3 regions of the Paenarthrobacter sp. 10L412 genome follow, and region 2 is predicted to be linked to each of the others. Evidence: riboswitches for the same ligand, from Rfam matches in the RefSeq annotation. Region 2 holds a riboswitch; each other region holds the start of a gene.
What was found. A riboswitch is a leader RNA that binds a small molecule or an ion and turns the genes downstream of it on or off. The one in region 2 is predicted to bind S-adenosylmethionine.

Region 1 (3,268 bases), on a different contig from region 2:
CACCGGCTACCAGCAGTGCCGCCACACCCGTCATGCCGAAAATAAACGGAAGGATGGGCACGATCGCACCGGAGGCGAAGAAGCAGAAGCTGGACATCGCAGCACCCCAGGCAGACCCCACGGTTTCGTGGTCGTCGGCGGGTTGCTCCTTTTCGGGTTGCAAGGAGAGGCTGGGATCGCAGTCGCAACTGAAGAGTCCCATGCGTTCGGCGGCGCGGTGCTCGGCGGCCTCGCGGGTCATGCCCCGGGCCAAATACACCAGCACGAGCTCGTTGTGCTCAATGTCCAAAGACGGGGCGGCTGTGAGGGTAGCCTGCGTGGGCAGCGTGGCGTTGAGCAACTCCCTTTGCGAGCGGACCGAAACGTACTCGCCGGCACCCATGGACAGGGCGCCGGCCAGCAATCCGGCCACTCCGCTCATGAGCACCACCGGGCTGGGAACGCCCGTTGCGGCCATACCCATAACCAGTGAAAGGTTGCTCACCAGGCCGTCGTTGGCACCAAAAACAGCGGCGCGGAAGGTACCGGAGAGCCTGTTGCGTCCACGGGTGGCAAGGCCCCTGACAACTTCTTCGTGGATTTGTTCGTCGGCAACCATGGCCGGGGTCGCGGCAGGTTCGGCACCGTAGGGGGAGCGGCCTTCCGCGCGCTGAGCCAAGGCGAGCACGAACACTGAACCAAAGTGCCGGGCCAGGAAGCCCAGCAGCTGGCTCCGGGTTGAAGCTCCCTTCGGCATACCAGCGTGCTCTCCGAGGAGCTTGAGCCAGTGTGCCTCGTGCCTTCCCTCTGCCTCGGCCAAGGCGAGCAGGATCTGGCGTTCTTCGCCGTCACGACGCTGGGCGAGTTCCCGGTAGACGGCGGCTTCGGCCCGCTCGTCGGCCAGGTATTGACGCCAGCGCCTGATGTCCGCGGCCGTGGGTGGGACTGGTTGGGGCGGTGTTCCGGATCCGGGGGCGGGGTCCGGAGCGGGGCTCGACGAACCGTGGGATTCCTGGTGCTTCTGCACTTTTTCTCCTGTGCTGGGTGGGGTAGTTGCGGCCCCATTGCACGCCCACTGTACCGCTTATTGGCGCGGATTTTTGGCCGGTATTCCTTAGCGGGAATGTTCGGCGTGCCTTAATTTTGGGCTAGATCCTGCCTTGCTCCGGGCGTGCCTTGACCCTCTTCAAGCACAGTGCTCAGATGGAAGGACAGGGGCGGGGGCCCTCCCCGCACTCGGTCAGCAGGCTGCTTGCCAGCCCACCAGACGGAGGTTGCAGCATGGACACCACCGAACCGCACGCCAACCACCCGGAACGGGAGACCATCGAATCAGACCCCGCTTACGACTACAGCGATGACCAGGAAGTCGACGAACCCTGGGTGGAGGAAATCGACGTCCCGGATGACGACGAGCGGGTTGTCCCCCTGGATGAAACCGAAGAATTCCGTGGGGAAGAAGACGAAGAATTCTAGGACCGTTTTCTTCTAGGCAGGGCCGTCTTCACCGAATCTGAAATGCCGCTCCAGTCCCGCCGGACGCCCGAGCGCTGCAACAGTCACCGTCAACGTCCTCGACGAATCACACCACCGCGACGGACGCACAGCCTGGGCAAGGGCCTGTGCTATCAGGTGCGCTTCGTGGTGCCGGAACCGGCTCAGGCCACCGTTCACGAACAGGGTCACCGTCCCAAGGACAAGGTCGACGCCGGGAATCACCGGGACGGTGGGCGCTTCGGATTCGGCGGGGGTGCTGAGGGCTTGGTACGGCAAGGACTGCTCCTTTGGGGAGTGCTCTTGCCCGCTCGGTTGTCTCTGGTCCGGGGCGGGCCGCTTCCTCATCCGAACCACCCGTGAACATGGGGTTGGTGTGTGGCCAGTCGGAGCTTGGCGCCACCTCTCTTGAAGCTGGGACCACTGTACTGGAGGAGTGCTGTCCGGGAGAAGTATGGCTCTCGGATCCCCTGCGTTGTGCGGCCTGGTGTGCGTGCCATGGGGCGTGGATGGGGCGCAGAGTGGCCCCGCAACGCCCGAATCTAGACGGAAAGCGCAACGGCGACGCTGCCCCGGGAAGGGGCGGCGCCGCCGTCGAACATTACTTGGGGCTGGGTCTGCTCAGCTAGCTGGCGTGGTGGCTGCTGACAGGGTGGGCCTCCAGGGGCAATTCGTCAGAGACCGCACCGGCCACGCGCTTGTCCCAAGCGGCCCGAACTTCGGGATCCGTGGGAGGCGTGAGGAGGGAAATCACGACGTATGCCACGAACGAGGCCGCCAGGCCGTAGTAGATGGGTTCGTTGGCGTAAACGCCATCGACGCTCGGAATGACTCCAGTTGCGAACAGGATCAGCAAGGCCAGAGTCAATACCGAGCCCACTGCCATGGACCAGGCAGCAGCGATACCGGTTCCGCGCTTCCAGACGAGGCCGCCGAGGATAGCGACGAGGAGGCCGCCTACCAGGATGTCGTAGGCAATGGTGAGGGCAACAACCACGTCCTGCGCGGCCATGGAGATCAGCACCGCAACGATGCCCAGGCCAAGAACCCAGTAACGGTTGGCCTTGACGTCGTGCTCGGGGTTTTCGGTGTCGTCAGTGTTGATGGTCTTGCCGAACCAGCTGGCAACGAACGGAACAACATCTGCGCGAGCCACGGTGGCGGCGGCAATCAGGGCACCTGAAGCAGTGGACATCATGGCTGCAACAGCTGCGGCCATGACCAGGCCGCCGATGCCGATGGGCAGGATGTGCGTTGCCACTTCGGCGTACACCACGTCCTTGCCGAGGTTGGCGACATCGATGTTGGGGAGCGCCACCCGGGCGGCCAGGCCGATCAAGGCACCGGCTACACCGTAGAGGATGCAGTAGACGCCGGCGGTCGCTCCACCCCAGCGTGCAACCTTGGGAGTCTTGGCGGTGAAAACGCGCTGCCAGATGTCCTGGCCGATCAGGAGTCCAAGGGTGTAAACAACGAAGTACGTGATGATCGTCTGGAGACCGATTCCGTCAATCTGGAAGAAGCTCGCATCGACGCGCTCACGGATGCCATCCAGTCCTCCGGCCGCATTCATGACGAACGGGAGCATCAGGAAGAAGATGCCTACGGTCTTGATGATGAACTGGACCTGGTCGGCCAACGTGATGGACCACATGCCACCGATGGTCGAGTAAACAAGCACAATTGCACCGCCGACGGCGATCGCCATCCAGCGTTCCCAGTCGAAGAGGACGACAAAGATGGTGGCGTATGCGCCGGTGGATGTGGCACAGAGCATGAGCGTGTAAGCCAGCAT
Region 2 (3,268 bases):
CCCATGGCCCGGTGGGTGGTGGTGGCCGGATGCGTGATGAGGGACTTGGAGTCGCCCAGGTTGTTGGAAATATCGATGACGCGCAGACCGTCCAGCAACGCGAACGCGGCATCCTTGGCTGAACGCCCAGAAGAGGGCAGCAACTCGAACGTCAGCACGGTGCCGCCAGCCTTCATTTGCTTGGCTGCGAGCTCGTACTGTGGGTGCGATTTCAGCAAGGGGTACTTGACCCAGCTGATGGCGGGTTGCTGCTCAAGCCATTCCGCGATTTTCAAAGCGGAGGCTGAACTGTGGTTCACGCGCAAGCCAATGGTCTCCAGGCCTTTGGTCAACACCCAGGCGTTGAACGCGGAGAGCGACGGTCCGGTGTGCCGCATCAGCTGCTTGACCGGGCCATCGATGAATTCCTTGGTGCCCATGATTGCCCCGCCAAGGACACGTCCCTGGCCATCGATGTGCTTGGTGCCGGAGTACACGATGACGTCCGCGCCCAAGTCACCGCAACGCTGCAGCAGGGGAGTGGCAAAGACGTTGTCGACGACGACGGTCGCTCCCGCAGCATGCGCCAGCTCGCTGACGGCGGCGATGTCCACGATTTCCTGCATGGGGTTGGAGGGCGACTCGAAGAACACGGCGGTGGTCGGTTCGGAGAGGGCAGCACGCCACTGGTCGAGGTCGGGACCGTCGACAAACACGGTCTCTACGCCCCAGCGCGGCAGGATCTCGTTGAGGATTACGAAGCACGAGCCGAACAGGGAACGGGCGGCAACGACGCGATCACCGGCAGCCAGGAGGGCACCCAAGGCGGTGAACACCGCGGACATGCCGGACGCCGTCGCAAAGCACGCTTCGGTTCCTTCGAGCAACCGCAACCGCTCCTGGAATGTGGCCACGGACGGGTTGCCGTAGCGGGAGTAAACGAAGCGCTCGTCCTCGCCGGTGAAGGCGCGTTCGGCGGCGGCAGCGGATTCGTAGACGAAGCCGGAGTTCAGGAAGACGGGTTCGGACGTCTCCTGGAAGTTGGTACGGTCAAGGCCACCGCGTACTGCCTGGGTGTCAGGGCTCCAGCTGGCGGCATCGGGATTGAAAGTCACTTAGTCGTTCCCCAGGTTGGTTGGCAGGCCGCGGTTCTTCCAGCCGTTGATGGTGCGCTCGCCGTAGCGGTCCGGGTCACCTTCGAAGCCCTCGAGCACGTTGTAGGCGGTGAACCCGGCCTGCGTCGCGGCGATGGCGGCAGAGATGGAGCGCTGGCCTGAGCGGCAGATGAAAACGAGTTCCACGCCCTCGCCCTCGGGTGCCTGCTGCTGCAGGTCCTCGAGGAAGCGGGAGTTGGGAATGCCACCGGCGAGGTTCCACTGAATGAACAGGGGATCATTCTCTGTGGCTTTGGTGTCCGGAATGCCGATGTGTGCCCACTCGGCCTCGGTGCGGACGTCTACCAGGATGGCGCCTTCTTCAAGCTTGGCCCACGCGTCCTGCGGGGTCAGGTCACCTGCGTAACTCATGCGTGTCCCTCGAATGCTTCTTCGTCGTCGTCGTTCTCCAACTGGTCAACAGCATTCGCGACGGCGGCGTCTGCGTTGGCGATGGCAGCGGGCAGGACGACCGCCTGCGCCACGATGACATCCGTGCCATTGAACGTGGCTGCCGGGCTGCCGTGGAGCACGTAGCCGTCGGCGAGGGCCGTGGTGATCCGCTCGCAGAATTCACGGGTATCCGGACCTGTAATCAGGCGGTAGGAGAGTTTTTCTTCAGTGGGTTCAGGCATTGGCTGGTGCTCCTCAGTCACGCTTGCAGTTCGAAGTGTCGATACGCCGAGTAGTCACCTGAGGCACCCCGCCGGAGAGAGGGTTGCCGACCAGCAAGTCAGGGCTTGGCGCTGGTGCTCATTACTCAAGAAAAACGTAACATCCCGCGGCGGCGGCCCGCACTTGCAAGCGGTTACGCGCTCGTCATGTTGCGTAACCGGCCGGCGCTGGGGTAGCAGCCCAAATGTGACGCCCCGGGAGCATAATTGACGCAGTACGACCCCCTGTAACTTCGCAAGAAATCAGGTCGCGGTGAACGGACAAGGCAGCTCTACACTCAAGCCCATGCTGCATTTTGGATGGTTCGTGGGGCACGGTTTTGGTGTCCAGGGGTGGGGAACTCCCGGCTACAGCCTGGGCTACGACTGGAAGAAACCTGCCCTGTATCAAGACGCCGTGCGCGCGTTTGAGCAATCCGGCCTTGACCTCTTCATCATCGAGGACTCCCTTACTGTTCCTGATACTTATGGCGGCACCGCCGAGGTTTCGCTGGCACACGCCTCCTTTGCGCCCAAGCATGATCCTTTGGCTCTGGTCCCGTACCTTCTGTCCGCCACCAAGCACCTTGGGATTGTGCCGACTGTCAGCGCTTCGTTCTATCCGCCCTTCACAGCCGCACGGCTCCTGGCCACGCTGCAGCACTTCTCCGAGGGCCAGCTCGGCTGGAACGTTGTCACCTCCGGCAGTGACCTGGCGGCACAGAATTACGGGTTGGACCAGCAGATTGAACACGACCTTCGGTACGAGAAGGCGGAGGAATTCGTCGACGTCGTCCGGCAGCTTTGGCGCAGCTGGGAACCCGGCGCTGTGATTGAGGACGTTGAGGCCGGCGTGTTCGCCGACCACACCAAAGTGCATCCCATTAGCCACCAGGGTGACTTCTTCAAGGTCCGAGGTCCGCTGAACACCGCACCTTTGCCAGAGGAGCCCGTGCTGGTGCAGGCCGGTGCTTCTCCTCGGGGCAAAGCGTTCGCGGGTGGGCATGCAGATGTGGCGATCGCCTTGGCGCGTGGCGTTGACGGAATGAAGGCCTACCGGGATTCCATCCGTGCCGAGGCTGCCAAGGCGGACAGGAACCCCGACGACGTCAAGGTACTTTTCGTGCTCAAGCCCACCGTGGTTGGTTCATCAGCCGAGGCCGAGGACTTGCGTGCACAGCGCCGGGAGCTTACCCAGCGTGATATCGACAGCCAGCTCAACTCGATCTCCTACCTGTCCGTGATCGACTTCAAGCAGTTCGACCTCGATGCGCCGTTGCCTGAATTGAGCACCAACAGCAACCAAGGCACGTTGGAGCACTTCGCCAAGGCAGCGCCTCCGGGGTCTACCCTTCGCCAGATCCTTCAGGCACGCAGCGGTGGTGCCGGCGATTCGATCATCGGCACGGTTGGTGAAATCGCGGACTACCTCGAGGAGACTGGCGAGGCTGTGGGTGGCGACGGCTTCCTCTTCTCTGGCTT
Region 3 (3,268 bases), on a different contig from region 2:
AGGCCATCTCGTTCACAAGCGTAAGAGACGTGATCCATGCGCATGGCTTCATCTTGGCACTTTGTGATCGGGGTCTCAGCTAAGGGAAGCCTAACTAACATGGGACCTTATTGCGCGCCGCAGGAACGCGTCACGCCGGGTCGCGTAAAGACTGAAAAATACTGCCTTCGTCACAAAGCTGTCCAAGCACACGGGCGCTTCCTAGACTGGCCCCAGCCCACGCCTACAGCGATCAACGGCAAACCCGCGCGCCACTAAGAGGAGAATTCAATGTCCCAAGGATGGTCTTTCGAAACACGCCAGATCCACGCAGGGCAGGAGCCTGACTCTGCCACGGGAGCGCGGTCGCTTCCGATCTACCAGACCACGTCCTTCGTTTTCCCCAGCGCAGAGAGCGCAGCCAACCGCTTTGCCTTGGCCGAGCTCGCCCCGATCTACACCCGAATCGGCAACCCAACACAAGATGCCGTGGAGCAGCGGATCGCCAGCCTCGAAGGCGGGCTTGGCGCATTGCTCCTTAGCTCCGGACAGGCCGCGGAAACCTTCGCCATCCTGAACATTGCCGAGGCCGGAGACCATATCGTCGCCAGCCCCAGCCTTTACGGCGGCACCTACAACCTGCTGGCGCACACGCTGAAGAAGTTCGGCATCTCCGTGACGTTCGTGGAGGACCCGGACAACCTGGACCAGTGGCGGGACGCCGTGCAGCCCAATACCAAGCTGTTCTTCGGCGAGGTGGTGTCCAATCCGCGCCAGGACGTGCTGGACATCGAGGGTATTTCACACGCCGCGCATGAGGCCGGAGTGCCGCTGATCGTGGATAACACGCTCTCCACCCCATACCTCATTCGTCCCATCGAATGGGGTGCGGACATCGTGGTGCACTCGGCTACCAAGTATCTGGGCGGCCACGGTGCGGCGATCGCGGGCGTGATCGTGGACTCCGGAAACTTTGATTTCGGCAAGGACCCGGAGCGCTTCCCGGGATTCAACACTCCGGACCCCAGCTACAACGGGCTCGTTTACGCCCGGGACCTTGGCAAGGATGGCGCGCTCGGAGCCAACCTCTCCTACATTCTCAAGGCCCGTGTGCAGTTGCTGCGCGATCTGGGTTCGGCGGTTTCCCCGTTCAACGCCTTCCTCATCGCCCAAGGGCTGGAAACCCTGAGCCTGCGCGTCGAGCGCCACGTCTCCAACGCCACCAAAGTGGCGGAATGGTTGGAAGCCCACGACGACGTCGAATCGGTCGCCTTCGCGGGTCTGCCGTCCAGCCCTTGGTATGAGCGCGGCCGTAAGTATGGGCCGAGGGGTACCGGAGCAGTGGTGGCATTCAACATCAAAGGTGGCGTCGAGGCCGGCAAGCGATTCGTCGATGGCCTGGAGTTGCACTCCCACGTTGCCAACATCGGTGACGTCCGCTCGCTGGTCATCCACCCGGCGTCGACTACCCACAGCCAGCTCACGGTCGAACAGCAGCTGGTTGCGGGAGTGAATCCCGGCCTTGTCCGCCTGTCCGTGGGAATCGAGCACGTAGACGACATTATTGCTGACCTTGAGGCTGGTTTCCGGGCTGCCAAGGGCGCTTAGCGGAGCGGCCGCCCGCCGACGAAAATTCGCCGGGCGGCCCCTGGCCGTGCGTGTTCCTGAACGAAGCGGCCCCAAACCGTCACACAGCTGTCACATTCTTCGCCAAAACAGCTGTATTTTTCCTAGACTCTACGTATTAGGTCATGAGTGCCAGTGACAGCCCCGGCTTGCTGGCCGGCAACCCTCCTCCGCGGTGGGGTGCCCCGGGTGAAGACCTGGCCTGTCGCACGCAAGGCGGCAGGCAAGCGCGAGGTTAGGTGTCAAAGGAATGACCATTACTGCTACAGCACCCCCCAAACCGGGCAAAGAAGACGGGACGGTCAAGTACGCCGGCGTAGGTTCGCTGGAACTTGAAGCCGGCGGTTTTCTCCCGGACGTTGTGTTGGCCTATGAGACCTGGGGGCAGTTGAACGCGGATGCGTCCAACGCAGTCCTCGTCCAGCACGCACTGACGGGAAGCACGCATGTGGCCCGCGGTGCCACTGATGAGGAAGGCTGGTGGGAGCAACTCGTTGGCCCGGGCGCGACGATCGACACCAACCGGTTCTTCGTTATCTCCATCAACATTGTGGGCGGCTGTTACGGCAGCACGGGCCCATCGTCCCAGGCGCCGGACGGGCGGCCCTGGGGATCCCGCTTCCCCCTGATCACTTTGCGCGACAGCACGGTGGCTGAAGCCCGCCTCGCCGACGCGTTGGGGATCAAGTCATGGCACGCCGTCCTTGGCGGTTCCATGGGTGGGGCGCGGGCACTTGAGTGGGCGGTGACCTTCCCTGAGCGTGTCCAGCGGTGCGCAGTTATTTCTGTCGGCGCCTACAGCACAGCCGAGCAAATCGCTTTCGCCCAGTCGCAGACACTCGCCATCCGCCAGGACCCGAACTTCAACAACGGCGATTACTACGGTGGACCAACTCCTGAGGCGGGCCTTGCCCTGGCCCGACGGATAGCCCACATCACGTACCGATCAGCGCTGGAGCTTGATTTCCGCTTCGGCCGGGAAGCCCAGCATCAAGAGACGCCCCTGGCTGCCCCGGTCCTGGGGGAGCGTGGCCGCTACCAGGTGGAAAGCTACCTCGACCACCAAGGCACCAAGCTGGTGCGCCGGTTCGATGCGAACAGCTACATCGCCATCACTGAGGCACTCATGTCCCACGACATCAGCCGTGGCCGGGGCACCTTGCAGGAGGCCTTGGCCAGCGCCACTGCTGAATTCTTTGTAGCAGCCGTCGACTCCGACCGCCTCTATTTCCCGGCCCAGTCATTGGAACTGGCACAAAATCTGCCTGGCGACGTGCCCGTCCACGTGATCGAGGCCCCCATCGGGCACGATGGCTTCCTCACCGAAATCGGGCAACTGTCAGCCCAACTGCATCAGGCCTTCTTCGCCTAGGCCGGCTTAGCCGTTCATGATCTCGCCGCGCTGCTTCATGTAGTCCTCCATGGCGATCTCGCCGTTGCTGAACTTGAGGTCCAGTTCGGCCAGTTTTCGCGCACGGAAGCCTTGCTGCTCAGAGCCGCTGTTGCTGGGGAACGTAGGTGAAGAAGCGTTCGACGGCGGTCCTGCCGGCGGTTGCGCATCGGCAGGGCGGACGGTGGCGGGCTCTCCGGGATAGCCCGGGTAGCTCTGCTGCGGGTACCCCGGTCCCGGAAGATTCTGCGGGGGATAGCCGGGGCCCGGATA

Region 1: another riboswitch for S-adenosylmethionine. It lies ahead of AC1DD7_RS17555 (hypothetical protein); the one in region 2 lies ahead of AC1DD7_RS04715 (DUF1737 domain-containing protein).
Region 3: another riboswitch for S-adenosylmethionine. It lies ahead of metX (homoserine O-acetyltransferase MetX); the one in region 2 lies ahead of AC1DD7_RS04715 (DUF1737 domain-containing protein).

What each region holds. Positions count from the first base shown of each region.
Region 1 is NZ_JBFTJT010000012.1:95,389-98,656, forward strand. It holds gene AC1DD7_RS17545 (VIT1/CCC1 transporter family protein) at 1-1,006, opposite strand, end outside; gene AC1DD7_RS17550 (hypothetical protein) at 1,261-1,455, shown strand; gene AC1DD7_RS17555 (hypothetical protein) at 1,468-1,752, opposite strand; SAM riboswitch class IV at 1,768-1,887, opposite strand; gene AC1DD7_RS17560 (sodium:solute symporter family protein) at 2,099-3,268, opposite strand, start outside.
Region 2 is NZ_JBFTJT010000003.1:297,300-300,567, reverse strand. It holds gene AC1DD7_RS04725 (O-succinylhomoserine sulfhydrylase) at 1-1,094, opposite strand, end outside; gene AC1DD7_RS04720 (rhodanese-like domain-containing protein) at 1,095-1,505, opposite strand; gene AC1DD7_RS04715 (DUF1737 domain-containing protein) at 1,502-1,768, opposite strand; SAM riboswitch class IV at 1,783-1,894, opposite strand; gene AC1DD7_RS04710 (NtaA/DmoA family FMN-dependent monooxygenase) at 2,061-3,268, shown strand, end outside.
Region 3 is NZ_JBFTJT010000002.1:184,769-188,036, reverse strand. It holds gene AC1DD7_RS02675 (VOC family protein) at 1-44, opposite strand, end outside; gene AC1DD7_RS02670 (bifunctional o-acetylhomoserine/o-acetylserine sulfhydrylase) at 271-1,587, shown strand; SAM riboswitch class IV at 1,727-1,841, shown strand; gene metX (homoserine O-acetyltransferase MetX) at 1,856-2,977, shown strand; gene AC1DD7_RS02660 (hypothetical protein) at 2,984-3,268, opposite strand, start outside.